DNA from 3 places in the Paenibacillus sp. 2KB_22 genome. Region 1 is predicted to be linked to each of the others. Evidence: riboswitches for the same ligand, from Rfam matches in the RefSeq annotation. Region 1 holds a riboswitch; each other region holds the start of a gene.
What was found. Region 1 has a riboswitch for cyclic di-AMP ahead of AB4111_RS12640 (3D domain-containing protein). Riboswitches for the same ligand answer to the same signal wherever they lie in the genome.

Region 2: linked by a shared signal. The riboswitch ahead of AB4111_RS06105 (C40 family peptidase) and the one ahead of AB4111_RS12640 (3D domain-containing protein) in region 1 are both predicted to bind cyclic di-AMP.
Region 3: linked by a shared signal. The riboswitch ahead of AB4111_RS09395 (hypothetical protein) and the one ahead of AB4111_RS12640 (3D domain-containing protein) in region 1 are both predicted to bind cyclic di-AMP.

Annotation. Positions count from the first base shown of each region.
Region 1 covers NZ_JBFRHG010000002.1:384,549-394,883, reverse strand. Annotated here, with positions in the region: gene glgA (glycogen synthase GlgA) at 1-893, shown strand, start outside; gene AB4111_RS12660 (alpha-glycosidase) at 1,035-2,807, opposite strand; gene AB4111_RS12655 (M20 family metallopeptidase) at 3,071-4,246, opposite strand; gene AB4111_RS12650 (ABC transporter substrate-binding protein/permease) at 4,456-5,892, shown strand; gene AB4111_RS12645 (amino acid ABC transporter ATP-binding protein) at 5,879-6,601, shown strand; cyclic di-AMP (ydaO/yuaA leader) riboswitch at 6,823-7,019, shown strand; gene AB4111_RS12640 (3D domain-containing protein) at 7,022-7,693, shown strand; gene AB4111_RS12635 (polysaccharide deacetylase family protein) at 7,801-8,595, opposite strand; gene AB4111_RS12630 (hypothetical protein) at 8,750-9,082, shown strand; gene AB4111_RS12625 (PspA/IM30 family protein) at 9,201-9,872, shown strand; gene AB4111_RS12620 (DUF350 domain-containing protein) at 9,968-10,335, shown strand, end outside.
Region 2 covers NZ_JBFRHG010000001.1:1,430,952-1,441,286, reverse strand. Annotated here, with positions in the region: gene AB4111_RS06130 (YkvI family membrane protein) at 1-216, opposite strand, end outside; gene AB4111_RS06125 (xanthine phosphoribosyltransferase) at 421-1,002, shown strand; gene AB4111_RS06120 (hypothetical protein) at 1,100-1,429, shown strand; gene AB4111_RS06115 (hypothetical protein) at 1,553-1,771, shown strand; gene AB4111_RS06110 (carboxymuconolactone decarboxylase family protein) at 1,913-2,242, shown strand; gene AB4111_RS06105 (C40 family peptidase) at 2,343-2,807, opposite strand; cyclic di-AMP (ydaO/yuaA leader) riboswitch at 2,813-2,944, opposite strand; gene pelA (pectate lyase) at 3,373-4,326, shown strand; tRNA gene AB4111_RS06095 (tRNA-Leu) at 4,499-4,583, shown strand; gene AB4111_RS06090 (carbohydrate-binding protein) at 4,735-6,429, opposite strand; gene AB4111_RS06085 (divergent polysaccharide deacetylase family protein) at 6,838-7,677, shown strand; gene AB4111_RS06080 (N-acetylmuramoyl-L-alanine amidase family protein) at 7,652-8,437, opposite strand; gene AB4111_RS06075 (YqzE family protein) at 8,632-8,850, shown strand; gene AB4111_RS06070 (hypothetical protein) at 9,006-9,962, opposite strand; gene AB4111_RS06065 (YqhG family protein) at 10,166-10,335, opposite strand, start outside.
Region 3 covers NZ_JBFRHG010000001.1:2,118,416-2,128,750, forward strand. Annotated here, with positions in the region: gene AB4111_RS09390 (HAD family hydrolase) at 26-709, opposite strand; gene AB4111_RS09395 (hypothetical protein) at 837-1,235, opposite strand; cyclic di-AMP (ydaO/yuaA leader) riboswitch at 1,351-1,526, opposite strand; gene AB4111_RS09400 (glutathione peroxidase) at 1,897-2,376, shown strand; tRNA gene AB4111_RS09405 (tRNA-Leu) at 2,526-2,608, opposite strand; gene AB4111_RS09410 (urease accessory protein UreF) at 3,030-3,731, shown strand; gene AB4111_RS09415 (XRE family transcriptional regulator) at 3,996-4,205, shown strand; gene AB4111_RS09420 (hypothetical protein) at 4,233-4,868, shown strand; gene urtE (urea ABC transporter ATP-binding subunit UrtE) at 4,897-5,592, opposite strand; gene urtD (urea ABC transporter ATP-binding protein UrtD) at 5,570-6,379, opposite strand; gene urtC (urea ABC transporter permease subunit UrtC) at 6,342-7,433, opposite strand; gene urtB (urea ABC transporter permease subunit UrtB) at 7,455-8,360, opposite strand; gene urtA (urea ABC transporter substrate-binding protein) at 8,548-9,744, opposite strand; gene AB4111_RS09450 (urease subunit gamma) at 10,060-10,335, shown strand, end outside.

The DNA of each region.
Region 1 (10,335 bases):
ATCGATATTTCACCGTGGATGGAGCCGAATATTACGGTAATGTCAATTTCTTGAAAGCAGGAATTGTGTATGCTGACCATGTGACAACCGTAAGCCCAACATATGCACAGGAGGTGCAAACCTCTTATTATGGATACGGATTGGACGGACTGCTAAGCTCACTAGGGGATCGTTTCAGCGGGATTGTGAACGGGATTGATACCAAGAGTTACAACCCGGCAACGGACACCAAAATTCCAGTGAAGTACAGAACAAGTCTGTCCAAGAAAACGGAGAACAAAATTGAGCTACAAAAGGAACTTGGACTTCCTGTTCGTCCCGATGTACCTCTCATGGTGATGGTGACAAGGCTGGTGGACTCTAAGGGGCTTGATCTGGTCTGCCGTATCCTAGATGAATTGTTGTACTATGATGACATTCAATTCGCTGTACTGGGAACTGGAGAGCCGATGTATGAACACTGGTTCCGTGAAGCCGCTAATCGTTATCCGCTCAAAATGTCTGCCCAGATCACGTTTAACGATGGGTTATCCCGCCGCTTCTACGCAGGCAGTGATATCTTCCTGATGCCATCGAGATTCGAACCATGTGGTATTAGTCAGCTACTGGCTCTGAGGTACGGTAGTGTGCCTCTCGTAAGGGAAACAGGCGGTCTGAACGATACTGTGCAGGCATACAATGAGTATACTGGAGAAGGGAATGGTTTCTCATTCACAAGCTTTAATGCACATGACATGATGAATACCATTCGACGTGCCGAGGAGATCTACAAACAGCCAGAACATTGGAAGAAGATTGTGAAAAATGCAATGAGCGGGGAATACAGCTGGAACGTCTCAGCTGAAGAATATATGGATATTTATCGCCGGATCACGCATGAGCCTGTAAACTGATGTAATCCTGAATGAGTCGCAGCATATCATGCTGTGGCTTTTTTAATCAAATAAACAAAAACACTTCCAAAGTTCAGAATGAAAGTCAACATCTGAGACGGTGGAAGTGTTTTCTTTTTTCTTTTAAATAACTGTGTGAATTTAAACTTTAGGATGTTGGATGGTCGCCGGATCAAGCTGTCTATACAAAATGCGGTACCCATATGGGTCAAGTTTAATATTCATCATTCCATCGGTTGGAAACACAGGCTCTTCAGTCAATGCATCCTTCCAGTCTTTCGTTTCCATGGGATGAGAAAGCGTTCGATCTTGAGGTGTATTATTCATCCATACGGTAAAGTGAAGGTTGTCATCCACACGTTCGTAAACAATACAGGGATCATTGTGATCAGCCTTAAGGAATCGGAAGCGTCCTTTGCGCAGGGCTTCATTGCTTTTGCGTAAATCGATCATCAGACGATAGAAATCATACAGTTCTCTGTCTTGCTTGGCGGGGTCCCATTCCATACATTTTCGACAATCCGGGTCAGCATCACCACTAATTCCTACCTCATCGCCGTAGAAAATACAGGGTGTACCGATATAAGTGAAAAGAAATACAACCGACAACTTTAATCGGCGTTTGTCTTCTCCTAAGCGGGTCAGCAGTCGTGGGGTATCATGGCTGCACAGCATATTGAAGATTACTTCGTTGGTTTGTTGTGGATAGCGCATAATCAGTGAACCCATCTCATTGGCAAAGTTATAACCATCCATTGAACCACAGAAGAACTGAAGCATTTTGTCGGCAAATGGATAATTCATAACGGAATCAAATTGATCACCCATAAGCCAGGTTAAGGAGTCGCTCCATACTTCACCAACAATATAGGCTTCCGGATTCGCTGCCTTAACAACCTTGCGAAAATCACGCCAGAAATGGTTGTCCACTTCATTCGCTACATCCAGACGCCAGCCATCCAGCTTGATTTCCTTAATCCAGTACTCTGCTACATCAAGTAGATATGCCTTAACCTCAGCGTTGGCAGTATTGAACTTGGGCATGTTGCCATAGAAACCAAATGTATCGTAGGTAGGTATACCGTCTTTGATCTGAACCGGATATTCATTGATGTGGAACCAATCGGCATACTTTGAGTTTTTTCCATTCTGGAGAACGTCTTGAAAAGGAGGGAAGTCTTCACTGCAATGGTTAAACACAGCGTCAAGCATCACTCGGATACCCAGGCGATGGCATTCTTCTGTCAATTGTTTGAGCAGGGCATTGTCACCGAAATGGGGGTCGACTTTTTTATAGTCTATCGTGTCGTATTTGTGGTAGGAATTGGCTTGGAATAGCGGGGTAAAGTAAATGGCGTTCACGCCAAGTTCGGTCAGGTCATGCAAATGATCCAGTACACCTTGCAGATCTCCACCAAAATAATTGTCCAACTCCGGTTTGCCACCCCATTCATGGGTTTCTTGTGGGTTCAGTTTGGGATCTCCATTAGCAAACCGTTCAGTCATGATCTGATAAAAGACGGCTTCTTTGGCCCACTCGGGTACCTTAAACACATCAATTTCATGTATATAGGAGAACTCATAATATCCTCCAGTTGGATAGGGGGGCTCATAATGAATGCCGTTATCGGCAAGAAAAACATCTTCCGAACCGGCGGTTATCCGAAATATATAGGTGAGACGTTTGAATTGTGGCTTGACGGCAGCCTCCCAATAATCAAACATGCTATCCGCAGCAGCCTTCTCCAGTTGTATTTCCTTATACGTTCCGTTCCAATTGTACTTATCTCCGGTCAGTGCAGTCACGTATTGCACATCATTTCGTTTGGTTCGTACGCGCAGATGTATGGTAGACGAATTATAGGCATAAGCCCACTTGTCACGAGGAACATGATACATGGCTTCTAGCAGCATGACAGCACCTCCTGAATATAGGATAAGTTATGAAAACCGATCTTTTAGAACACGCACTTATAGTTATATTTAACCAAGTTAGCCAGCAAATGAACCACATTTACTGTAATAAAATGAATTATTTTCATCGTTTTCAAAGGTTTCTTTCACAGCATCTCCAGCTTCTTGCTGAATATACGTACAGCTAATTAAGAAAAAGGCACCCTGAACAGCTTGGAGTTCAAGTCTGTTTAGGGTGCCTATATAACATGTTAATTAGATTCTTAGCGAGTAGCTTGCTCGAACTCCGCTCGGATGGTTTGAAGCAGCTCTGGCTGACTGAGTACGTCATAGGCTGTTGTAGCAAGTGCTTTTGCTCCCAGAATCATGCCATCCAGCGCGCGATCCTGAAGGGCAAGATCACGGAAGGCAATGGAGTGCAGGGTATGAACCTCATCCACAACACGGATGTAGGGGTGGATTGCAGGACATTTCAGGGAAACGTTACCGATGTCCATGGAGCCATGATCGTTACCACTCACAATCTCTTCTTGCGGGATGCCGAGTTCCATCAGATTTTGACTAAATGCAGCTGAGAATGCTTCATTGGTGACCATCTCGTCATAGGATGTCTCATAGTTGGATGTCACCAGCTTGCAACCTGTCTGCAGAGCAGAGCCTTCAGCGATCTGAATCACACGTTCTGTGAGGATATTCAGTTCTTTGCGGGTTGCAGCACGCACATAAAATTGTGCAGAAGCGTAGTCAGGAATGATGTTTGCTGCCTGACCTCCGTTATTGATCACACCATGAATCCGAACGGTGCTTTTCACTTGTTGCCGGAATGCATTGATTCCGTTGAACGTTTGAATGACGGCATCAAGTGCATTAATTCCTTCGTGCGGACTTGCAGCAGCATGTGAAGATCGGCCATGGAATTCAAATTGTACAGCGTCAATCGCCAGCGAGCTGCCTGACTTTTCGTAGGCATAGTATGGATGCGCCATAAGGGCAACATCGCAGTCATCGAACAAGCCTGCTTCCGCCATTGGAACTTTGGCACCACGAGTCTCTTCAGCGGGTGTGCCAAACACTTTAATTGTTCCACCTACTTCATCCAGAATGGATTTCAGCCCAACAGCAGCCCCAAGACTCATCATGCAGATCAGATGGTGACCACAAGCGTGACCGATCTCCGGCAGGGCGTCATATTCGCACAATAATGCAATGGTAGGGCCAGGTCTGGCAGCTGTATACGTTCCGATAAAGGCTGTCTCCAGTCCGAGGATTGGAGCCTCTACAGTGAAACCGTGATAGAGCAGTTCTTCTTTCAAACGGGCAGAAGCGAGATACTCTTCATTTCCCAGTTCCGGGTTCGCACCGATATATGATGAAATGGCTTTAAAACGGGAAGCATATTGATCAATAACCGTCAGAATTTGTGATTTGTTAGATGTCATTAGTGAACTCCTTATGCATTATTGAAAATAATTTATTGATTATATCATGTTTGCTTTATTTTTTCAGAAACAAGTCAAGATTTGTATTGTCAAAATGCATTGCATAATCATGCATTGTACTTTATAATGACTCAGTCATCAACATGAGAAGCATACAATGTATTGTAAGGGGAGAGAAAAGGTTGAAATTGATAAGTCGTTACACCATGATGCTGTTGACCTTTGTCGTTCTGCTGACGACTGCCGTTCCTGTGGCACTTGCAAGTGGAACTACAGATAATTCAAGCAGTAAAAAGCTGGTGCTCGGTACAAGTGCCGATTTTGCACCATATGAATTCCATAAAGTGATTAATGGCAAAGATGAAATCGTTGGTTTCGATATTGAGATCGCCAAAGAGATTGCTAAAGATCTTGGCGCTGAGCTTGTGATTGAAGATATGGGGTTCGACGGTCTTCTGCCTGCATTGCAGAGCGGGCGTGTCGATCTGGTCGTTTCAGGTATGACGCCGACCGATGAACGGAAGAAAAGTATTGATTTTTCCGACACCTATTATAAATCAAAACAAGTGATTATGGTTCGCAATGTGGATAAAGACAATTATCCGACCATGGCAGAACTTGAAAATGCAAAGATTGGCGTGCAGAAAGGCTCCATTCAGGAAACGATTGGACAGAGTATTCCAGGAGCGAAGCTTACTGCGCTTGATAAAATCTCCGATATCGTGCTTCAACTGCAAACCAAACGCATTGACGCGGCAATCGTTGAAGACACCGTTGCTGCAGGTTATCTGGACGATATCATTGGACTTGCTGCTGCTGTCCCGGACGAAGAGCAAGCAGAAGCTGCAATTGGGATTCGTAAAGGAAATACCGAGCTGCTAGCTGCAGTAAATGGAACACTTGAGCGATTGAAAAGTGAAGATAAAATCAATCAGATGGTGACGGACGCCAGCCTCTTGATGGCGGATAAAGCAAACAAATCACAAAATATTTTCCAAGTATTCTGGCAGTACAAAAGTTTCTATGCTACAGGTGTAGGATATACACTTCTGTTGTCTGCACTTGGGGTTATCTTCGGGGTAATTATTGGATTGATCATCTGTTTGTTCCGTTTGCATGACGCTGCAATCTTGCGCTGGATCGGTACAGCTTACGTTGAAGTGATCCGTGGCACACCGATGCTGGTACAATTGATGATTATTTACTATGGTTTTTCCCTGAGCTTTGGCATTAACTTCACGGCACTTCAGGCAGGTATCATTACACTTTCAATCAATAGTGGTGCCTATCTGGCTGAGATTTTCCGTGCAGGTATCCAAGGTGTGGATCGTGGTCAGTTGGAGGCAGCGCGTTCATTAGGGATGGGAAGAGGCGCCGCGATGAGATATATCATATTGCCACAAGCCTTCAAAGCTGTATTACCAGCGATCGGTAATGAATTCATAACTATCATCAAAGAATCCTCCATTATCTCGGTTATCGGTATGGTGGATATTATGTATCAGGCAAGTGTGGTCAAAAACATTACGTACCAAGGCTTGAGTCCATTTTTGATTGCAGCAGCCATCTACTTTGTAATGACGTTCATTTTGTCCAAGCTGCTGGGACGACTGGAAAGGAAGTTGAGTGCAAGTGATAGACGTTAGACAATTACACAAATCTTATGGAAATAACGATGTGCTTAAAGGTATCAACGTGACGATTGGCAAAGGTGAGGTTGTAGTGGTCATCGGTCCTTCCGGTTCAGGTAAAAGTACATTCTTACGTTGTTTGAACCTGCTGGAACAGCCTACCTCGGGAGAGATTGATTTTGAAGGCGTGTCAATCACGGACCCCAAGCACAACATTAACGCAACTCGGGAGAAAATGGGTATGGTGTTTCAGCATTTCAACCTGTTCCCACACAAAACGGTAGAGCAAAACATCACGATCGCTCCGATTAAAGTGAAGAAACAATCCACTCTGGAAGCGGAAAAAATTGCTGCTGATCTGCTTAACACCGTGGGTTTGTATGATAAAAAAGATACATTCCCGAATCAGCTGTCCGGTGGACAGAAGCAGCGGATCGCCATTGCTAGAGCATTGGCCATGCAGCCTCATGTCATGCTGTTTGACGAGCCTACGTCGGCATTGGACCCCGAGATGGTCGGTGAGGTACTGGATGTCATGAAACGTCTTGCAGAAGGCGGTATGACTATGGTCATCGTAACACATGAGATGGGTTTTGCACGTGAAGTGGGAGATCGAATCCTGTTCATGGATGGCGGGGTTATTGTGGAAGAGGGAACACCTGATGAGGTGTTTGGAGCACCGAAAAATTCACGTACACGTGATTTTCTTGCGAAAGTACTCTAAATGAAGTGATTAAATAGCGTTACTGACCTCGAGTCGGTGACGCTATTTTTTGTTTGAAAATAATTATATATGGAATTCAAAAAAGTAACTATTCTGTTACCAAATATATAGGGAATATCTCGCCAGACACTTTTAGAGCATACAGTATTCTTACACGTGCTTACACATGTTAAAACCATTTGGTAAGAATTACTACAAGTTCAGGTTACAAAATTGTGATATATTGAACTCTGCCGAAACTTCCGGACAGGGAGTGCGGGGGATGTAACGATGCAGATTGTGCAGGGGGAAGATCTACAGCACACTGCTTGGGGTGAATTAGGGGTACATATCGTTTCAAATGTAATGATGAACCTATAGGGTGGGCTCCTCATCCGAATCCGACAACTAACTTCGCAGGCACAATGAGGGAGGAAGACCATGATTAACAAGAAACGTATAGCCAAAACAGCAGTAGCATTAATGACAACAGCAATGCTCATTCAAGCCGTTCCGGCTCACGCCGATTCAGTTCATGTGGCCAAAGAGGGGGATACCTTCTACACCTTATCGAAACAATACGGAGTAGCAATTAACACGTTAGTTAAAGCAAACAACGACATTTCGCCTTACAACATTTATGGTGGTTTGAAAATTACGATTCCCGGTAAGGCAAACAATGTAGCTGCCGCGGCGACGGAGAGCAAGACCCAAGCCAAAACGGTTACCGCAGCAAGCTTGGATGTTAACACAGATAACAAAGTGGTTCAAGCCTGGGGGAAAACATTCGATTACAGTAAAGCTGTGAACGTGAAAGCAACGGCATACTCTGCAGATCCGTCTGAAAATGGAGGATGGGGTGCGGTCGATTATTTCGGGAATGACCTTGAACTGGGTACGATTGCAGTTGATCCAAGTGTGATTCCACTTGGAACCAAAGTACTGGTAACGGGTCACAGCCATCCAGGATTGCCAAAACAGGCTTTTGTAGCCACAGCACGTGACGTGGGCAGTGCAATCAAGGGTCACAGAATTGATATCTTCATCCCTGGTAGCAAGCAGTCGGTAAGCACATTTGGTTTTCAGGACATCGAGTTGTACATTCTGAAGTAGAGCGTAAATTACATCTAAAATGAATTCAAACAGGGTGTCTGCCAGTCGCTAACTTGCGATTGAACAGCACCCTTTTAATATGTTCATAATTTCCTGAGACGGTTATTCTATTCTTTGGCCTTCGGTAATCCCAGCATTTCGTCCAAGGTAACCAGTTCATACCCCCGGTTACGCAGTTCCTCAATAATTTCAGGCAAAGCCTCAATCGTGCCATTCAGATTGGATCCTACACCGCCTCCTGCATGTTGCAGAACGATGGAGCCAGGTTTTACGGCAGATAAAATGTTATCTTTCACCTTTTCCTTGGGAAGACCTTTCCAGTCCAGGGAGTCAACGTTCCAGTTCACAATACTATAATGTTGTCTGGCAGCCCATTTCAGCTGTTCTTCATTAATGTCTCCATACGGAGGTCGGATCATCTTGGGCGTATATCCCGCTATATGGCGAATGATATCCCCGGTATGTAAAATTTGTTTGCGGAAGGCATTCATCGACAGCTTACTGAACTCTGGATGATTGTAGCTGTGATTGCCAACAATGTGCCCTTCCTTAACAATCCTTTTTACCAAATCGGGGTGCTTCTCAGCACGACTACCAACGATGAAAAATGTAGCTCTGACTTTATACTTTTTCAGCAAATCCAACACTTGTGGAGTAAACCGTGGATCGGGCACATCATCAAATGTCAGCGCAACCTGTTTCGTTGAAGGACCATTGGTTTTGAACGTATCGGCATATTTTTGACGTAACTGTCCCAGTGTCAGTTGTTCTTCTTCCACGGAATCAGAACTGGATACCGATTCACTTGGCGGTTCTGAAGCATCCCGTGATGAAACTGGTGGAGCTTGATATCCTCCGAGAAAAATAACGATAACCATCAGCATAATGAGGCGTACGGGCACAATAACAGCCTCCTTTTCCAAAATGACGTTCTCTTTGGTATGCCCGGGGGTTTGAAAAAATATGCGCAGTGTGAGAAGTTTCATTGCTGATTTAATTCATGACAGCCATAATTCCTCCATATATAACATATAGAAAAGGATTGGTGGAATAACTATGAGTACATATGATCTGAAATCCATTCGTTTACAGGTGATTGAAGCAGGAGAGGATAAGGTTTTTCTCGTTACCGGAGGAAAGGCTCATATTGGCGCTGTAGCCACGTTCTATGTGGAAGATGAGCGAGTCAGCGGCACGACGGTCCATATTCCGGGACATAAGGAACAAGAACTGTGTGAGCGGCTTGCCCGAAAGGCTGCCCAACAATTGGGAATGACCGTTACGGTAATTATGGGAATCCATTTTGATTCCATTACACGGATGCAGATCGACGAAATCGTGCAGACTGCAGAGAGGCTAATGGAGGATCATCTCAATAAGGAAATGTGATCTTCCTAAACAATCGCTTGTTTTGATTTTATTTTATTTGCTAAAATTGAAACGAGTTGTAGATTGTTACGTATGTATGTTTATATACGATGTAATATCGACTAGGAGGAATAACATAATGTCCATTTTCAAACGTTTGCGTGATTTAACCATGTCTAACATCAACGCCATTATTGACAAGGCGGAAGACCCAATCAAAATGACGGACCAATATATCCGTGACATGCAAGAGGATCTGGAAGATGCGGAGAAAGCAGTAGCTCAACAGATCGCCATTGAGAAGAAATTCAAGCAGCTATTCGAAGAGCAGGAAGCTCTGGTGAAGAAACGTGAAGAGCAGGCGCATACGGCGGCACGTGCTCAAAACTTGGATCTGGCCCGCAGGGCTTTGGAAGAGAAAAAAGCGGCTGAAGAGAAGATGGTTGAGTACAAAACCAGCTATGATCAAAACAAGGCTTCTGCCGATAACCTGCGTGGCAAGCTGGACGAGATGCGTAAGCAACTGACTCAAATGAAGAACAAACGTGAAACACTGGTAGCCCGCTACAATGCAGCAAAAGCACAAACAGAAATCAACAAAGCGTTGAATGGGTTTGGCTCCGATACTGCAAGTGCTGGTATGAAGCGCATGGAAGAGAAAATGATGCAGATGGAAGCACAGGCAGAAGCAAGCAACGAGATGTCTTCCAAAGGCAAATCGCTTGATGAGGAGTTCGAGAAGTTGGGTAAAGATCAGGCTGTTGAAGACGAACTCGCAGCATTGATGAAACAGTACGATAATAAAAACTAATACCTTGGTTGTCAGCAGGGTTAACCGGCGGAGGAGAAGAGCGTTTCTCCTTCGCTTTTAAATGCGGTTCATGTTGAGATGTGGGGGCTGTGTAAATGGATTTGAACATTTTGGCGATGCTGGTCTGGACAGTATCTGGTTCGGTTTTGCTGTTTGTCTTGATGTATGTTGATTCACTGTTCACTAAATATAAGGATTTTGCTGAAGTTAAGGCTGGCAACATGGCAGTTACCACTCGTATGGTGATGAAATTATTTGCACAAGGCTATGTACTTGCTACGTCTATTTCTACGGCTGGTCATCTAGGAGAAGCGTTGTTGGTCTCTGTGGTATCCTTTATCATTTTGTTGATTCTGGAGAGTGTCGTTCACTTTATGATTCGCAGATGGGCCAATCTTGATCTGGATACGGGAATTCAGCAAGGGAAAACAGGATACGGGTTGTTCTCTGGCGCTTTACATAT
Region 2 (10,335 bases), on a different contig from region 1:
GTCCTCATAAGAGCGGGACCCGGTATCGTGAGCGATCAGCATCATTTTGGTACCTAACCAGACAAAGAGTATGGTGGATAAGCCTATGGTGACGGTGGCCCATTTGCCATACTGGGTAAAAAACTGCAAAATTTCCTGCCCTGTAGCGAAGCCGGCTCCGACAACCGTTCCGATGTATGTAAATGCGATCTGCAGCACCCGAAATGCCTGTTTCATGTGTTTCCCCTCTCAGGCCCCTGTATAGTTTGGACATGCGGGTACCATGGTACAAGGTATGCTTGACCCACGAAAGACATGACAATCGATAATGTGCTTTGGCTTGAATTGTGTCTCAAGGACAGCGCCCAGGCAATTTCGCTTGAACTTATAGATAGATATATGATACTTTTACCTCATAGGATAGGCTTGGGAGGTCAATTTATGGAATTATTGAAACAACGAATTTTACAAGAGGGTGTTGTTATCTCGGATCAAGTATTGAAACTGGATGGTTTGTTGAACCACCAGATTGATCCTGCATTAACGATGGAGATGGGACGTGAGTTTGCAGCCCGTTTTCGTGAAAGTGGAGTGACTCGGGTAATCACGGTAGAATCCTCAGGGATTCCGGTTGCGTTTGCCGCAGCCTATGAACTCGGGGTGCCACTTGTATTCGCCCGTCGCAAAAAAACACTTCTAGCTGATCCTGATGCTTACTGTGAGCGCGTACCGTCCTTTACCAAAGGAATTGTAACTGACATTATGGTATCTCGCGAGTTCATTCATGAGAATGACCGTATTTTGTTCATTGATGATATTATTGCCAATGGAGATGCCGCTCGTGGCGTCATCAAAATTATCGAGCGTTCCGGTGCGGAACTCGTTGGATTCGGCGTTGTGGTCGAGAAAAGTTTTCAGGCAGGGGCACGAACGATTCGTGAACAGGGTATTCCGGTGGAAGCCTTGGTACGTATTCGTTCCCTGAACGATGGAACGGTACAATTTGACGATAACGAAATGTGACATTTTAAAGGAATAGGGCCTATTTTTTGAACTATGCCTTTGCATGACCGCGAATTTCATTTATAATGGGGTTATGTTAGGGAGAGGAGGCAACACCATGGGGAACCAACCGGCAACAGAACAATTCTTTAATGATAAGCTGGCGGAATCGAAAGTTCATTTTGAACGTGCCCTGGATTGTAAACATACGGAATTCGATGACCTTTATCCCTATATGATTGAACATCCTCAATTTTTCTGGTACAAACGCTATGTTGCCTGGTCAGAATTACTGACGATTGTAGGCTTGTGCGAAGAGTTGTCCTTCTCTTGGAAAGAACAATTTACACCGCATCAAGTGGAGTACCTTGAAGAACGTGTGATGTCCGCCAAAGTGCTTGATTTTTGGTTCGAGAAGAACGACAGCAAAGAGCACGCGCAGCGGTAACTTTCAGTCGGGACATAATTTCGAATGACATGACAGTCCAATACAGTCACGTGAGACCTAAATGACTTTTCATTTAGGTCTCTTTTTGTAAATAAATAAATTTGGAATATAGGAGCCATGAACATGATTAGTGATACAGAATTGGACGCCCTGCGTCTGTCAGGTGAGAAAGTCAGAGTAGTACGGGACGAACTGGAATCTAACGATGTAACCGGGATTGTAGTTGCCTGGGATGGCGAGCAGGTACTTATCCGTCGTCAGAATCGACGTGTCGTCAAGTTGGATCGCGGATACCGATATCAGTTGTTCAGCGAACCGCGCCAGAGTCCACTTGGTGAGTAACAACGATCATTATGTCAGAAGTATGGGCGTATAAATGTTTGGAATTACCATGATTTCTTGGCATAATTGACTCACTCGGGAGAGAAGATAGGTACAGTGAGAAAGTTCTGTAACTATAGCCGAGAGGGTGTGCTACAAGCCATGACATTGATGAATGATAAAGTTCATGCCTATAAGGATCAGATTGGAGCATTAAGCGATGTGCTGCCAGGTGTGGTGAAGTCGTATCATGAGTTTACAGGAGAATGTTTCCAACCTGGCGTGATTGATGCCAAGACAAAACAGCTAATTGCGCTCGGCATTGGATTGTTTGCCAATAATGAGGTATGTACCTTCTACCATGTAGAAGAAGCCCGTGCCAAGGGCGCTACAGATCAGGAGATCATGGAGACCGTAGCCGTGGCCGGAGCTGTAGGAGGCGGACATGCCCTGTCTCAGGGCGCGATGCGAGTGCAGAAGGCGCTGCATTAATTGTAGATGGAGGTAGTCCAAGGACTGTTCTCATAAAGAGCAAGCCAAACAAAAGAGGAGGTTCCGGGTTAATCCGGAGCCTCCTCTTTCTATATCATACCTACATTTTACCCAACATTTTATCATACATAAACTGTCCAGTTACCCGACGTGCTGTCACGTAGCGGTCATTGAAGTATGGATTCGATAACTTAGTGATGCTTACACCTTTACTGCTCGAAGCGTGAGCGAATTGTCCACCGCCAATATACACACCTGTATGTGAAATGCCTTTGCCTGTTGTATTAAAGAACACCAGATCACCTGTCCGAACATTGCTCTTGGCTACCGGAGTACCTGCTTTGGCTTGCTGTTGCGAAGTACGTGGCAATTCAATGCTGTATTTGTTGAAAATATATCTCATAAACCCGGAACAGTCGAAGCCGGCCAGAGTCGTGCCACCCCACTTGTAAGGTATACCTGTCATGTTGTTCACTACGGAGTTAATACTGCTTGCCTCTGTGCTTGTTGCCCCGGATGTAAATAGTACAGCCGCTCCAAAAATGGAGATAATCAGTTTTTTCAAAATCAATGTTCTCCCTTCGATGCCTACGGAGTTAGCTAAGGGTTCGGTAGAAGGTTCCCTATATTTCCTATGTATAAGAATAATTCACCCAAAATGGTTCCCCCGTTTTCAAATCTGAAACTCGGCAAATGAATAATTAAGTTTTTGTAACTATTTGAAACTATATTGCATAAATGCGTAATTGTCAAACCCTTTTAAACCCCTTCGTAATACCTCAATGTTAGCGGAATTAACGTTTTTCCATGAAAGAAGGGATCAAGTTTGGGTATCATTCATGACAAAAACGTCATTATTGATTCGTTTGAGACGAATTTGGATAAATAAATAGGTTTGTCATGAGTTAAAAGAACTATTCCGTTATGTAGTATTTAAGAGATTATATTCATTAAGTTGCATATATTGACAATAATCGATTTTTTGCATATTATCTGATTATCCAATCCACATATTGGATGAAAATTGATTTTATTGTGTTATATATTCAAATTAAGGAGGTTGAGGACTGGTCTTATAGGTAAGGTAGAATTGTGGATGTTATTACAATGAACATGGGAGAGTGTTACATTTGAAAGCAAAGAAAATAGTTACTTTTGTCCTGGCATGCGCCATGGTGTTCTCAACAGTTGGAATTGCAGTTCTCCCTGTAGGGACGGTATCTGCTGCTGATGCATCGGGTACTACAGCGAGTATTTCAGATATTTTGAAGAACCAACTGTCGGATGGAGGTTGGAGAAAAGATTATAAACAAACAAGTGGAGAGTGGGCGAAGTCCACGATTGACAACAAGGCTACATACTCAGAAATTAGAAGATTGGCGAAGGAATTTAAAAAGACGAATGATCCACGCTACTCCACAGCTGCAATCAAAGGAATCAACTTTTTGATCAATATGCAGTATTCAAACGGAGGGTGGCCACAAGTCTACCAAAGCTCCGGATATCACAAGCATATTACCTACAATGACGATGCAATGATTAATGTAATGATCATGCTCGATGAAGTAGCAACACGCAAAGGTGATTTCTCGTTTATCGACAGTACACTTGCTAATCGCAGTAAAAATTCAGTTGCCAAAGGTGTAGAGGCGATTCTAAATACACAAGTCGTTTCGGGCGGCAAGCTGACAGCATGGGGACAACAACATGATTCTGGTTCTCTTAAACCAGCGAGCGCAAGAATCTACGAAGTACCATCACTGACAGCTGGAGAGAGTGTAACGATTGTTAAATTCCTGAAAACGAGACCTGCTAACGCTAGAATTACCGCATCCATTAAAGGAGCGGAGGATTGGTTTAACAAGGTGAAAATTACGGGTTACAAGTATGAAAGAGCAAATGGAGATAGCAAGATTATTGCTGACTCAAAAGCGGCACCGATTTGGGCACGCTTCTATGAAATAGGAACGGATAGACCCATCTTTATTGGTCGTGACGGGGTAGTTAAATACAAATTAAGTGATATTGATAAAGAAAGAAGAGGCGGTTATGCATGGTATGGCAACTGGCCTTCCAAGCTGTAATTTGAGTATACCTTCGTTTTAATGAACCAAACGTTCAGTAGTTAAAGGTAAAGCCCGAATCGACATGGAAGTCTGGTTCGGGCTTTAATGTTATTATTTTCAGTGTTGACATGATAGGTGCCGCATGATATATTATTTCTTGTCGCCGAGATTAATTACGGAGATACAATATGCGGTCGTGGCGGAATTGGCAGACGCGCACGGTTCAGGTCCGTGTGGGCTAACCCCCCGTGGAGGTTCGAGTCCTCTCGACCGCATCTAATCAAAAGACTCCTTGAGCTAATGCTTATGGAGTCTTTTTTGTTTGCATTTTTTGATTGAAATACTAACGTTAGAACTTGAGAGTCCAAGAGGTTAGGGCTTGGCTGCATGAACAACAAATGGTCTTCCATCAGCCAAACGGAACGTTTATTGCGCTGCGGTAATATTAATGCTGTCAATATTGGGTCCTTCCGTTCCGGTGGTCACAACTTTTAATGTATTGGTCCCCGTGTTCATGGGGACCTGTATTGTTTTTTCAACCCAAGTGGACCAGCTTCCCGTTGCTGGAAAGGGCTCATTGCTGATGACTTTGGTTCCGTTAACAAAAATGTCGAGGTTACGGGTTCCGCTTTCCAGCGCATAACGAAACTTTACATTTTTGGTGCCTGTAATCGTGTTGTTAATAGCGTTCCATTGAATGGCTGAACCAGTCATTGCATTAAAGTTGACATACCCGGAGCCAGTGTAACCAGGATAGATCGTTTCAATGGCAGCTTCCGTAAGTGTCGTTCCGGTCTCTGCTTCATAAGTAGTACCGCTGCCTGTATTTCCGCCGTTATTCCCGCCAGTAATGTTGGCAACAAACGTTGTTACGCTCTGAGCCGGGAGCTGTGCCGTGAAGGCTCCATTGGATACGGTAAGCGAAGCCCCGCTTGCCAGGTTGCGGCTGCTGTCCGTAACCCATGAGGATACAGTGGAGGCATTACCATTCTGCAGAACGAATTTTTGGCTTGTGGCCGAAGTTCCACGGTTAATTGCCACGACAACAACCTTGTTATCACCTTTGTATGCAGAGACGAATGTATTCGTATCCGGGTTCTTAGTTGCATCCACTCTGAGATAGCCAGGACGTACAAATTTGGAGAAATGGGCCATATTATATCCGCGTTTGCTTATGGTACCGTCTTCTTTCATCGGACCATACTGTCTGCGGATGTACCACCACACATAGGCCTGGAAATCACCTTCTACCATGGCATTGTGCATGTGATAGGAAACGTCTAGTGCTTCAGGCCAGCGGTCTGCTGAGTTGTTGTCACTGTTCGGAACATACACCTCAGTCATCCACAGTTCTTTACCGGCTCCTTTTTGCTTAAAGAGAGGGTAGGCAAAATTCGAAATCTGGGTTCCATACGTATGTGCTCCCAGAATGTCCATGTTGGCAAGTGCCTGCGGATCATTCAGGATTGGGTCGGATATGTTCTTTAAGTACTGGAAGGATTCAGGCGCCATGACTTTGGTACCTTGAATGGACCCGGCATTTTCTTTCATGAAACGAAGAATCTCTTGTGGAGTCCACCAGGTCCAGTCATGAGCGTAATCCGGTTCATTTTGTACAGAAATGGCATACAGATCTACGCCGTTATTTTTCATATAGGTTACAAAGTCATTCAGATGTTGCGCATATGCGGCATATTTGTCGTATTTCAGACGTTTGGCATTTGTGTCCCCATTGCGGTTGAATGTTTCAACCATGCTGCTCGGCGGATTCCATGGGGATGCAAATACGATAGCTCCCTTTTCAATAGCCCGTTTGGCTGTGGCAACTTCACGATACCAGTTATTAGAATCTGGATCGACGTAGATTCTGAGAATTGAAAAGCCTAACTGATTCTGGTCATTACCGAAAGCCGTTTCACGTTGAGCGGGAGTCAGATCACCAATCCAGGCAGGGAGGTTAATGCCCCCAAAGCCCTTGATCAGTTGTTTTTCCGAGGACAAATTAATGTTGGCATCACTTGCCGCCGAAACTTGTGTAGGACTTAACATGAGGGGTAGAGCTGTTAAGCAGGCCAATAAAACATTGATCGTTTTTTTGAATTTGAATTTCACTACTTTCATCCTCCTCGATAATGGTAAATGGTTACATAGAGAAACCGCGACCAGGGATAACAATTAAGAAGAATTGATAGTCTGGCATTTATTTTATGTAAACCCTTTCAAAACCCCCTTCCACAAATCATAGGAAAGAAATGAAACACACTAACTTCTTTCATTTGTTGATTCTACTAAATAATTCCTATACTGAAAACCTGACAAATTACAGTATTTATTCTAATTAATCTCTTTTTTCTACGGTTCAATGACAATTCTTGTCTGAATACAAAGGTGAAGAGTGGGATGCTGTAGATGCTCGGCTAAGATAGAGGTCTCCAATGGTGGGATGTTGTTTTAAGGAAGGCTTTGGCTTACATATTACTCCCTTCATTATCAAACAATGAGATCACAGAAACTTACGGGGAGGGAATCATGATGAAGGAAAAGAGAAAGCATTATCGATTCATTGCAGGTTGCATGGCATTGTTGATTATGATTTACGTTGGTGTTATGGCAGGAGGCCCTATAGCGGCAGCTTCAGAGTCCCCATCGAATCACAAACGGTTAGCGATTATCATCGATGACGTCGGTAATAACATGAAGGGAACGGCAGAGATTCTGGCAATGCCAGTTAAACTAACGGTAGCGGTAATGCCTTTTTTGCCAACGACGAAGAAAGATGCGATAGCTGCACATGAAAAGGGGATGGATGTGATTGTGCACATGCCCATGGAACCCAAGAAAGGAAGACCTGAATGGCTGGGCCCGGGTGCAATCACATCCAATCTAACAGATGAAGAAGTCCGCTCACGCGTGGAGAAAGCGATTGATGATGTGCCCCACGCGATTGGCATGAACAATCATATGGGTTCCAAAATTACTTCGGACAAACGCATCATGTCCATTGTGCTCGATGTATGCAAGGAGCGGGGTCTTTTCTTTGTAGACAGCCGTACGAACTTTCGCTCCGTGGTGGGGGAACTGGCCATATCCAAGAATATGCCACCTGTAGGTAATGACATTTTCCTGGATGATCAAAACACCAAGCAACACATTCGCAAGCAAATGGATCTGGCAGTTCAGCGTGCAATCGACAAGGATATCTGTGTTGTCATTGGTCATGTCGGACATAGCGGGATGAACACATCTGCTGTAGTTCGTGAATCCATTTCCCGTCTGCAGGGTCAGGTTGAGTTTGTAGGTATTGGCGATCTTGTGCGCGAAGTGTGGAACTGGCGTGCAGCTCCTACACTACCGACAGATAATAAATAATGCCGTTCGCAATAGATTGGGCGATTCGTTTTTGCTCAGCGGGATCACTCATTCTGGCCCGGTCTTCGGCATTGCTCAAAAATCCGGTTTCGACGATGACGGCGGGTTGCTTCACGTAATTCAATAAATAAAAGGGCTTGCCCCACACGACCCCGTGCTTCGTTCCGAACAATTGGTTCATAGCGTCCTGAATGGATTGGGCCAGCAGATAGCTTCTGCCTTCCTTCTGGTGCAGTACCACCGGGCCGTGTGCAGCCGATCGGGGACTCCAGTTCGCATGGATGCTGACCACGATATCTGTACTTACTTCTTCGCTAAGGCTCTTACGCTGGGCAAGATCTCTGGTATGACGCGAACGGCTGTTCAGCCAGCGATTGTCATCACTAAGTGCATAATCACCAAGTCGATTGATGATAACGGCATAACCTTTGCTGCGAAGCAGGAGATAGACCTTTTGGCTAATGGCGAGGTTGATATCTTTTTCCAGCACACCTTGGGCTGACGTACCACCGTCAATACCGCCATGGCCTACATCGAGCAGGATAACCGGTGCTGCAAAGGCATGATGACTTGAACGATAAGCATCCCCATCGGTCACCGGCAGCATGGATGGACTGTTCTGTGACGGGATGGAATGATCTGAACTTTGGGATACGGCAAAATCAGGATAGGCTGCTTTTCCATAAGCGACATGGGGCAGCATGGGAAGGCAATGGAAGCTGATTAGCAAGGCTACCGAAGCGGTCAGCAGCTTATACATGGCAATACACACTCCTTCATGAAATAGGTATCGGATGCAGATTAATGACTGTTTGGATACCTTTGGCATTAGACTGTGCATTTTGAGGTTTTTCATACCCTTTTCAATAAAAAATGTTTAATCATTACGTATCTTGCACACAATAGAACTATCGTAAGCTCCGCGAATGAGCAGGAGCGAAGGAGGCAGATGTTATGGCCAAAAGTGATGAATTGGTAAAATACATTACACAGCGGGTTGTTCATTATATCGATACGCCGAAGGATGAGCGGAAAGGTCGCGCCAAAAGGAAAGAGCCTTGGACAATGAAGTGGTTCGGTATGATTCCGTTCGCTGTATCCCTGTGGGTGGGAAAAAAGGAAAAAGATTTGGATACACCTTCTCATAAACGAAGTTCTTCAGGCAAAGGATGACTAACGCTTACCTGTTTCACTAATGTAAATTCAAAAGACGCCATCCCTATAATACATGGGACGGCGTCTTATTTGTTGTGAATGTTGTAAGGTATTATAACTTGATCTGAATGGACTTTTATTTTTTAGTACGAGCTACTTAGCGGGCCTAAGAATCAAGGCTTCAAGATGTAAAACTGACCGTCTAGTTGTAAAGTGCTCAAAGGCACAAAGCGTTGAATGGATGTTTTTCCACCTAGCGCTACATATAGAATGGACTCTGCTTTCTGATCTGTATGCCATAGCTGATAACCGCTAACGGGTAGAGGACCGCCGTATACGACGTTACGATCATCTGCTGAGAAAACAATCTCTTGATTCTCCTCGTGTTGTATCACATCTTGTACCCGATTGGCAACAATAGGTTTGGATGTCATCCACAACAGATTGTCAGCCGGATTGAAGGCGGGTCGCAGATGAAGTGGACCGACTGAACCAGAAGGAGCAGTGGATAAATTAGTTATGCTCGCAGAGCCCTGTCTGGAATCAGCCTCCAAAAGCTTCAGTAACTCGGAGGGTAGTACATCACCGTTCGTAGCATCAATATAAAGTGCAGGCTGGTTGGGTTGTTCCACTTTCCAATAAGCCAGCAGGGGAAGAGCGTAACCAAGATGAAGCTCTCCTCCACCAGCAAGCAACGCCTCAAGGTTCACATGTTGTCGATCCAAGGCTTGTCCAAGAAGTTCATTGTTGTATGGTGACTGCTCTCCTTGACCATATTCACTAAGTATCAGATGTCCCTGTTCTGTGGCGGTAATAATCATATATCCAATTGGTTTCCCATCCAATGCAGCTTGCACCAGCCAGCTATGTGTACCCGGCCCCAGAGGGTAGAAGTCCAGGTCGGCGTTCTTCCAATTTGCTTCGGCGTTTGCCGTACCAAGTGTAACAGCTTGTTGCTCTGCAAATCGTTGTACCGCAGCGGGAACTAGCTTGTCATTCTGGAATGCATGATGTTCGGGACTATATTCTGTGGATGATGCGAAAGATCGTGAAGACGTTTTTTGTTCTTCAGCATTGGCTATCGACCAAAAGGAGAATAGGACAAGACAACTGAGCAAACCCAAGATCATACAGGTTGTTTTCCGAGCGTTGTTCCAACACGTATGGAAGAGCCGTTTCAAATTCACACCTACTTTTCATTTATCCGTTACCTGAAGGGTCCTAGTTTCATTCTAGGGGACAGGCTCTGCAAAGGTTGCCGCAACCTGTCGGGTAGCTGATCATGAATAAACACTACTTTTGCCAGCATTTGCAGGAAAAGTAGTGTCTTCGTCTATCTTAAGTGAAACATGCCGCTGCTAATCGCAGTCACTTTCACTTTGGGTTCATATTGCCAGATCATCTCGGTCCGGCGTGTCTCGTATTGCAATTTCATGGCTTCACGATCGATTACCGCCTGTTTGGCTTTCTCTTCTTCGGCATCTGTCTCGGTATCGATCGGCA
Region 3 (10,335 bases), on a different contig from region 1:
AACTCTAGCTCTAACAAACAATCATCTAATCCTGATCCGGCACAAGTAAAGGCAGAAGTTGATCCAATGAATCCACAGTCCAATCCGCGCGTTCATCATCCGATCGGTCTGGCTGGAATCTTCCATAACCCTGCATAATTCGAATCGTATGCATGCCCAGCTTCCGGGCAGGAATGATATCGTTATCAATCCGATCCCCGACCATGACGGCTTCCTCTGGCGCACAACCTGCCTGTTTCAAGGCTACAGCGTATAACTCTGGATCTGGCTTGGACACCCCTTCTTCAGCCGAGCAGGCCAGAACATCAACATACTTCCGCAGTCCGTAACTCTCCAGTCTTTCTTCCGTTCCAGGACTTTGATTGGCAATAATGCCAATGCGATAATACCGCGACAACTGCTGAAGAACGGAATCCGCTGAAGGAAAAGGACGTTCAAGATCTTTTTGAAACTTCAGCTTGTCCTGAATCTGTTTCTGATGTCCCTCGTCTTCAATGAATGTGCGGATCGCCACCCTCATAGGCCATTGCTCATATTTCTGGTAACAGTTCGCGAACAGTTCGCGTACCGCCTCAATCTTTACCGGATACCCCAAAGCACTGGCTTCGCGGACGAACTGTCCGATAATATCATCAACCGGCTCCCATTCGTCCACCAGTGTATCTCCAACATCAAAAAACAACCACTTTAATCCACTCACATCCGGCACGCCAATTCCTCCTTGTAAGCATAAAAAAGAAGACTCACCATCATGCATGAGTCTCCTCAAATTTCCGTTTATCGATACTTTCAATTATAACAGGCACCTTACACCTGAGCAATCACAAGCTATGGCATTAACCATTGAGGAGAAAGCCGACCTCTCCGTTAAGCGAATATACAATCCGGTCTGCACCCATTCCCCGATAGATTCCCTTCGGATGGCTTTGCTCCGTAATGACGCACAGGGATTTCGATGTCCATGATCGACATATCTGTAAATAACGACAGGTCAGGTTCAGGCTATTCTCGAAAATAAACACGTTGCCCACACTGCCCTGCGGCAAAAACCATTTTTGAGCTGCAGCCGTATTCATGCGAATGACATGCTCTACTCCGATTCTACGGAGTCTGCGCTCTTCCCCTGCACTGTTGGTTAGAACGGCAAACGGCATTTTTTTGTACATCAGCAATTTGATAAATTTGCGTCCTGCTTCATTAGGAGCAGTCACTAAGATCATCTCAGTATCCATCATTCGTTCCTCCCTTGGCGTGAAAAGACAACAAAAAAGAAGCGTGGGGGACCAAGGCCTCCCGAACGCTTCTTAAAGAACCCATGGCGAAAACGCCATGAATCAGCGTACGGCTTGTTGCCTCTCCCTTTAACGCTTACGAGGTTAGCTGACGGATTCGGGCGCGAGAGTCGCCCTATTTCCGGCTGTCACCGGAAAATTCACCCCATGAATGCCTACTGTCCAAGACAGCGCATTCTGTTGGTTCCCCCGTTTCCCACTCATGAATGAATGGAAACTCAGCGATTAAAACATCGTTCGTATATCTTAAGTTAAGATCGAGCGATATTATCGTTTGTTTCGTTTTTCAAGTACAATTTAGTTTAAATTGAAATTACGTTATGAATCATACACCCGTGCCATGGCGGTGTAAAGTCCGGACAGATCACCGAATCGACAGATTTTCGCCATTATTCATATATAATAACGCTTACAATATGGTTATACTCTATCTACCTCTTCAAGGCTATCTAATTCTCACTCTGGTGAAAATCACTTCGCAATTCATTCACGCAATCTGCACAACTTGCCTGTTTTGATTCATTTAACACCATATAAGTTTTGCATTAATTAATTGCAACCAATATAATAAGAGGTATCAGATGATATCATGGAGGCGATTGAGATGACAGTCTACGATTACAAAGTGAATACCCTTCGCGGTCAAGAAGTTGAAATGTCCGACTACCGTGATAAAGTGTTACTGATTGTGAATACGGCAAGCTCATGCGGACTTACTCCTCAATTCAAAGGTCTGCAAGAACTGCAAGACAAGTTCCAGGATGCGCCATTTGAAGTCCTTGGTTTTCCAAGCAACCAGTTTGCACAGGAAAAAGGATCTTCCGACGATATCGCCGAGTTCTGTCAGATGAATTATGGCGTAAGCTTCCCGATGTTTGAGAAAATTGATGTGAACGGCTCAAGCGCTCACCCTCTCTTCCAGCACCTTAGCAAAGAAGCACCCGGCCTGCTCGGCTCCAAAGCAATCAAATGGAATTTTACCAAGTTCCTCGTGGATCAGAACGGACAGGTAGTTAAACGTTATGCTCCCAAAACAACACCTGACAAAATTGAAGAAGATATCAAGAACTTGCTGCAAAAATAATACATGGGCCGCCATAGCTGGAAGGGAAGGTACAATCGTCCCCGGTAATGGATGGCCTTTTTTTCTCAAACCTTGATGTCAGACTGTTCAAAAAAGCAAAAAAAGAAGCTTTCCATTAATGGAAAGCTTCTTCTTAATCGTTCATATGATGCGGTCGAGAGGACTCGAACCTCCACGGGCATACGCCCACTACCCCCTCAAGATAGCGTGTCTGCCATTCCACCACGACCGCATGTCGTAAATAATCGGCAACAGAATTGATTATACCGGGTTCAGAACTAAAAGTAAAGTATTTTTTAAACCTTCTTTTTGGGTAGGCATTTTCCTCAAAAAACGCATATTCTCGTCATGTTTATCCATGAACTGCATATCATTAGATTCGATCCCCTCTTTTTTCGGCTAGAGCCGATTTTGTTGATTCATTATATATAGTCCTCCCTGCAACTCACAACTTACATTATACGTAATATAAAATAACACATATAACTGAATTTAGATTTAATACATTAAATCCCACCAATTCTATTGACAAAATGCGGACATTTATGGGATGATAACTATCATATAATTCGGATTTTCAAACATAAAGCAAACAAAAAAGAATATAAATGTCACTTAATATGACATTTAACGAACACAGGAGGCGAATGATTGTGAACCGTGGGAATAAGCTGCTCGATTATGTCAAACTGCTTGATTCCTCTATTCAGGTTGGAGGGTTTACCCATTCCTTCGGCATGGATATCCATATCAGGGAGGGTACCATTCGTAATGCTGAAGATCTCGAATCATTCATGCGTTGTCAGTTGCATCCCAGCATTGTTCGTCTTGAAGGCATGGCCATCAAAGGCATCTATACCGCAGCAGATCACAAGGATACATGGCGGATAGCTCTGATCGACAAACTGGTCCATGTTCAGCGAACTCCTGGAGATCTCAGAGAACAAGCTGCCGCCATGGGAAAACGATTGATCAGACTGGCACGCGCTCTGCACCCCTGGATTGATTTCAGCCAGCTCGAACAGATCTTCGCCAAATACGATTCGGTTGGCTGCCTCTCCACTGTTCACGCCTGGATTAACCACCACCTCGACATCCCGGTTGAGGAAGCGGTCCTTGGTTACCTGCATTCAGCCATGAATGCCTGCATAACCGAAGCCTCCAAAGTCATTCCCCTGAACAACGATACAACCAAAGATCTGATGGTCCGCCTGGCCACGGATCTTGAGAATGAATGGAATACCGTCAGCGCCTCCGCTGCGGATGGACTGGCACAACCAACCTCGATGTCCATGAAATCATTTTTCCCCAGTTTCCATATGCTTGGAGCTGGACTTCATGCCTATAGGGCCTAGTTCTCTTCCTCATCAAACCTCCCCCTTCATTCAGACAAACTAAAAAACACGCGGCAACCTCCTTGCCGTCGTGTTTTTTGTCATTTTATTTGTTTATTTAACGTATTTACGCCATTAAACATCACAAAATACACTTTTTTCCGTCTTTTTTAATTGTTAGATGACGCATTTACGTATATAATGAAATATACAGCTCGCATTTCTATATATTCTACATGAAGAAAGGGCGACTGAATACTACATTCTAACCAGGGGTGAACCCTTTTGAACAAGAACAAGAAAAAACCAGTGACTCCGTTCGGATGGGCCATCAAACGACGGCTAACCGAACTACAAGTGGACCAGAAGACCTTTTGTGAACAGCACGGCATTCCACCCTACCGTCTATCCAATCTCATTCACGGCACACGCAAAGCAACCCGATTCAGGCACATGGTCGCTGATATTTTGGATATTCCAGATGAACCGAGATAAGATTTCTGTCAAAGGAGGGTCCCATCCATGAGACATGTTACATCCGATCTGGAAAGGCTGTCGTTCCAGTCCATACGTCACCAGCTCATCATCGTTGATCACAATTGGATCATCCACAGTTGTAACCGTGCCTGGCAACAGGGACTCGGCCAACCATCACCTAACCCGGATGCGAATATTAATCATAAACACTACCTGCATCTGACGGAAGCCTGGGCAATACGAAGCAAGAACGCAAACATGGCACTTGTCGCACAGAATTTGAAAGAACGCGGAATACCCTTTAATCGAAATCATACATATGACATCTGCGTGTATACTGCATACAACGAAGAGAGGTGGTTTCGCGTGGATCTCACCCCTCTATCTCATACGAATTCAATTCTGGATACCGATCTCGCTTTGATTGCACACATGGATATTACCGAACAGAGGAAGACAGAACACCAATTAAAGAAGGCATTGTCTGAAGTGCGCACATTGCGTGGACTGTTGCCTATTTGCGCCGTCTGCAAACAAATCAAGGACGAAGAGGAACATTGGACCTCCGTTGAGAGTTATCTGGAGAAGCACACCCACGCCGAATTCACCCATGACATCTGCCCGGAATGCATCCGGCGGTTATATCCGAAATACTCGAATATCCTGGACAAGCGTTCCTGAACCTCTCTACTCAACACGCTAAATACAACTACACGGACAGATGGTGTTCAAACTGTGACATATCCAGTTCTTGCGGTGTCCCATGCAGGGTGATGGTTCCTTTGTCCATGATATAGATATAATCTGCGGCACTCTTTACAAAATCAATACTCTGCTCCACCAGCAGAACAGAGAGGTCTCCCTTTGCCTTGAGCTGCAAAATAACCTGCCGAATGTCCTCCACGATAGAAGGCTGGATGCCTTCTGTCGGCTCATCAAGTAGTAACAACCCCGGACGTGAAGCCAACGCCCGGGCGAATGCCAATTGTTGCTGCTGCCCACCACTCAGATCCCCGCCCTGCCGTCCATACATCGTAGCAAGCACTGGAAACATCGCCAGCACATCCTCTGGGAACGTTTTTACACCCGGCGCACTTGTCTCCAGGCCAAGCAACAGGTTTTCTTTCACCGTAAGCTGCGGGAAAATCTCCCGCCCCTGCGGTACATAACCGATTCCTGCCCTTGCGCGCTTAGCTGTGTCCAAGGTGGATAACTCCTGATGTTGCCACTGAATACTGCCCTTGCGTGTTTTGAGCAGCCCCATTAATGTTTTCATCAACGTGGTTTTACCTACACCGTTACGGCCCATCAGACACACCACCTGTCCAGGCTGTACGTCCAGATTCACACCACGAAGCACATTGCTCTCCCCATAGCCGGATTCAATTCGTTGCAGCGACAGCATGGTCATCCCTCCTTTTGCCCAGATACACTTCTGCCACTTTCGGGTCTGCCTGTACCTCCGCCATCGTACCTTCCTTCAGCAGTTTCCCTTCATGCATTACCGTTACCTTGGCTGCGAACTCTCGCACAAACTCCATATCATGCTCCACCACCACAACCGAGCGTTCACGCGCAATCTCTTGCAGGAGTCGCCCTGTCTTGTGGGTTTCTTCATCCGTCATTCCCGCGGCTGGTTCGTCCAGTAACAACACACGTGGCTCCTGTAGAAGCAACATGCCGATCTCCAGCCACTGCTTCTCCCCATGCGATAACGCTCCTGCACGAGTCTCAACGCGGTCTTGCAGACCAATCTGGAGGGTAACACGCTCCATGGCAGCACTCATTTTCCCATATCGACGAATACCGATGGCTTGCAAAGGGGAACGGCGAGTCTCCGCTGCCAGCGTCAGATTCTCCTGCACCGTCAGACCCGCGAAGATTGACGGCGCCTGGAATTTGCGTCCTACACCTTTGCGAACAATCTGGTGTTCCTTCAGTCGCGTCAAGTCCACGCCATCCGCCATCTTCACCGAGCCGGACAACGGTTTGGTTTTACCACAGATCACATCCAGCATCGTCGTTTTCCCTGCACCATTCGGTCCAATCAGAAAATGCAGATCATGCTTAAGCAGCTTCAGATTCATGCCTTTGACAGCAACGAACCCGCCAAAGGCCACCGTAATATCCTCAGCTACCAGGACCGCCGAATCCTTAGTAGACTTCAGGTTTTTCCCGAGTGACTTGGACATGCGCTCTCTCTCCTCTCCGCTTCAGCAAGCGAACGACATGACGATACACACCTACAATACCGTTTGGCATGAACAAAACTACCGTTACAAATAGCCCACCAATGACAAACAGCCAGCCTTCGGGGTAAGCCTCGCTTATACCTGTTTTGGCTGCATTCAGCACCACCGCTCCGATGACCGCTCCAATAAGCGTACCGCGACCACCCAACGCGACCCACAGGACCATCTCAATGGAGGGTACAATCCCCATCATGGATGGTGAGATAATACCAACTTGAAGAACAAACAACATGCCCGCGATGCCTGCAAGCGCACCGGAAAAAGCAAAAGCCAGCGTTTTATATCCTGCCGGATCATATCCGAGGAATCGCACCCGATTCTCTCCATCACGTGCAGCTTCGAGCACTTGGCCGAACCGACTGTTCACCATTCGACGACAGAGCACATAAGCGATCACTAGAACAGCAAGCGTTATATAGTAGAGAGCAATTGTTGTTCCTGCCGAATGAAGTGTAAAACCAAAGATTGAATTATACCCGGTAATGCCATTCGTTCCACCCGTCCATTCCTGTTTACCAACAAATAATGTCACCGTAATGAGAACCAAGGCTTGTGTAAGAATAGTAAAATATACACCAGTGATCCGGTTACGGAACGTAAACCATCCCAGGGCAAAAGCAAGCAATGCCGGAAGGGCTATCCCCAACAATAGCGCCACCGGGAAAGAACGAAACGGTTCCCAGAACCACGGCAGACCGCTGAGACCGCTCCACCCCATGAAGTCAGGAAGCGTTGATCCACTGGCCTGGAGCTTCAGATACATTGCCATCGCGTAACCACCCAGCCCAAAGAACACGCCGTGCCCTAAACTCAGCACACCCCCATATCCCCAGATCAGATCGAGACCAATGGCCAGGATCGCCAGCGCCAAAAACTTGGCTAACAGACTCAGACGAAACTCCGTGGAGATCAGTGGAGCAAGACACATCATGATGAGCACAACCGCCCAGATGATCCTCATTTTCAGACTGCCAGTCTTGAGTAATGCCGACATGAACTAACCCCCTTCTTCACGTTAATCGAGACTCCGTGTACGCATTGCGACCAAGCCACGTGGTTTCCATTGCAGAAAAGCAACGATACACACAAATACCAGCACCTTGCCAATGGAGGCAGAGGTATACGTTTCGAACAGCGTGTTGAACATACCAATTCCCAGTGCACCACACACAGTTCCAACCAATTTCCCTACGCCGCCCAGAACAACGACCATGAATGCATCCACAATATAATACGTGCCAAGGGAAGGGCCAATTGGACCAATGAGCGTTAATGCACAACCAGCAATTCCGGCGATGCCCGAACCAATGGCAAAGGTCATGCCATCCACCCGCCGAGTCGAAATTCCAAGGCACCCTGCCATACTCCGATTCTGCATCACAGCCCTCATTCGTCTTCCGGATGATGTTCGATAGATATACAGATACATACACAGCAGCACAACCGCAACCAATGCGATAATGAAAATTCGCTTGTACGGAAATACAATGCCATCCGAGATCGCCAATCCTCCATTGAGCCAAGCCGGACTGGATACCCCCACATTCGGCGCTCCGAATATCGTACGGGCCAGTTGTTGCAGCATCATCCCTACGCCCCATGTCGCAAGCAGACTGTCAAGCGGCCTGCCATATAGATGCCTGATCAGCACCACTTCGAGCAACCAGCCAATCAGAGCAGCTACGATGAACGCAATCGGCAAAGCCACAACAAAGTAGGCACCAAACCACGCTGCTGGAGCATAGGACATGAACAGATTCTGTGTTACATATGTGGCGTACGCACCGATCATGATCAGTTCACCGTGAGCCATATTGATGACATTCATCAACCCAAACGTTACCGCCAGACCGAGTGCAATCAACAACAGAATTGAACTGATACTCAGACCATTGAACATCTGCAGGATAAACATATCCATCGCTATCCCCTCCTCCATACGTGAGTCTCGCTATGCACATGACTTCATCAGCCCCAGTCACATACACACATATAGTTATCGCATCAACGCTTTACCGCAATACGGTGAGAGGATGTGTTGTCACACCCTCGTTTCTGTTCGGGTTGCTTTGAAGCGAGTTACCTGTGTTTATTACGAGGTTTCTATGTTATTTGGCGCTAAGGGAAGCTCCCCATTCATACGTTTTCAGATAAGGGTCCGGCTTGACAGGTGTGCCAGAATTCCACAATTCCTTGAACTGCCCATCTTCTTGCACCTCACCGATCCGTACAGTTTTGTAGATATGCTGATTCTCTCCATCCACGGTTACCTTACCTTCCGGGGCATCAAACTCCAGACCCTTGGCAGCCGCCTTCACCTTCTCTACGTCAGTTGATCCTGCCTTTTCCACTGCTGCCTTCCACAGATATACCGCAACGTATCCCGCTTCAATCGGATCTGCTGTCACCCGATCAGCACCGTATTTTTCTTTATACTTGGCAACAAATGTTGCATTTTCAGGCGTATCCGTTGTCTGATAATAATTCCACGAAGCCAGATGCCCCTTCAATACGTCTGCGCCAATACCACGGATTTCTTCCTCCGCTACACTTACTGACAGGGTCGTCATCTGATCTGAGGAGATTCCGGCATCCTTCAATTGTTTGAAGAAGGCCACATTGCTATCTCCGTTCAGCGTATTGTATACAATATCCGGCTTCGCAGCCTTGATTTTGCTAATGATTGTACTGTAATCGGTATGTCCCAGCGGTGTGTATTCCTCACCCACCACTTCGCCGCCCTCAGCCGCGAGTTGCGCTTTGATGACCTGATTGGCCGTTTTTGGAAATACATAATCCGAACCGAGCAGATAAAACGTCTTGCCCCTGTTCTCCAGTAACCAGGTTACGGATGGAACGATCTGCTGATTGGTTGTTGCTCCTGTATAAAAAATATTTGGCGACGATTCCAATCCTTCATATTGCACCGGGTAAAACAATAGACCTTTGTTCTGTTCGAACACCGGGAGCATAGCCTTCCGACTTGCAGAGGTCCAACCGCCAAATACAGCAGCAACCTTATCTTGTTGCAGCAGCTTTCCAGCCTTCTCCGCAAAAGTGGGCCAATCCGAAGCGCCATCCTCAATTACCGGCTCGATCTGCTTACCCAAAACTCCACCCGCGGCGTTAATCTCTTCAATAGCAAGCATCTCGGCATCTTTAACAGATACCTCACTGATTGCCATCGTTCCGCTGAGGGAGTGAAGAATGCCCACTTTAATCGTATCACCGGATGCAGCCTGCTCTCCTGTACCACCCGAACCTGAGACTTCAGGTGGAGCTGTACCCTCCACACATCCTGTCATGACAATGACCGCACCCAGCAAAATACTCCATAACTTGACCGTCCTCTTCTTCAATAGCCTACACTCCCTTTTTTTAGTCTATTGCCGAACATTAAGGTCATTTACACCGGAAATGTTCGTTGATCCAAATTATGGAGCGTTACACTCATCATGTCAATATAGCTAACATAATTTTATTTTATGCCTACTCGTTTCATGCATGCTGCTAATAAGCTTTGAAGCTTATTGACAAAGGATTCACCCTGTGTGAGTATATTTAACATACAATATGTTCCACGAATATATCAGACTCTATAAGCGAAAGGTCGGATTACCTTGCACTGGACTGAGCAGGAAAAGGAAAAACTCCTGATTACCGTGGCCGCCAACCTCGCCCGTGAACGAAGAGCACGCGGACTCAAGTTAAATGTTCCCGAAGCCATCGCTTTATTGACCTCCGAACTCATGGAACGGGCACGGGATGGAATGAGTGTTGCCGATTTAATGAGACACGGAGGCACCATCCTGACACGCGAAGACTGTATGGATGGCGTTCCTGATATGATCCCTGAAGTACAGGTAGAAGCCACATTTCCTGACGGCACCAAACTC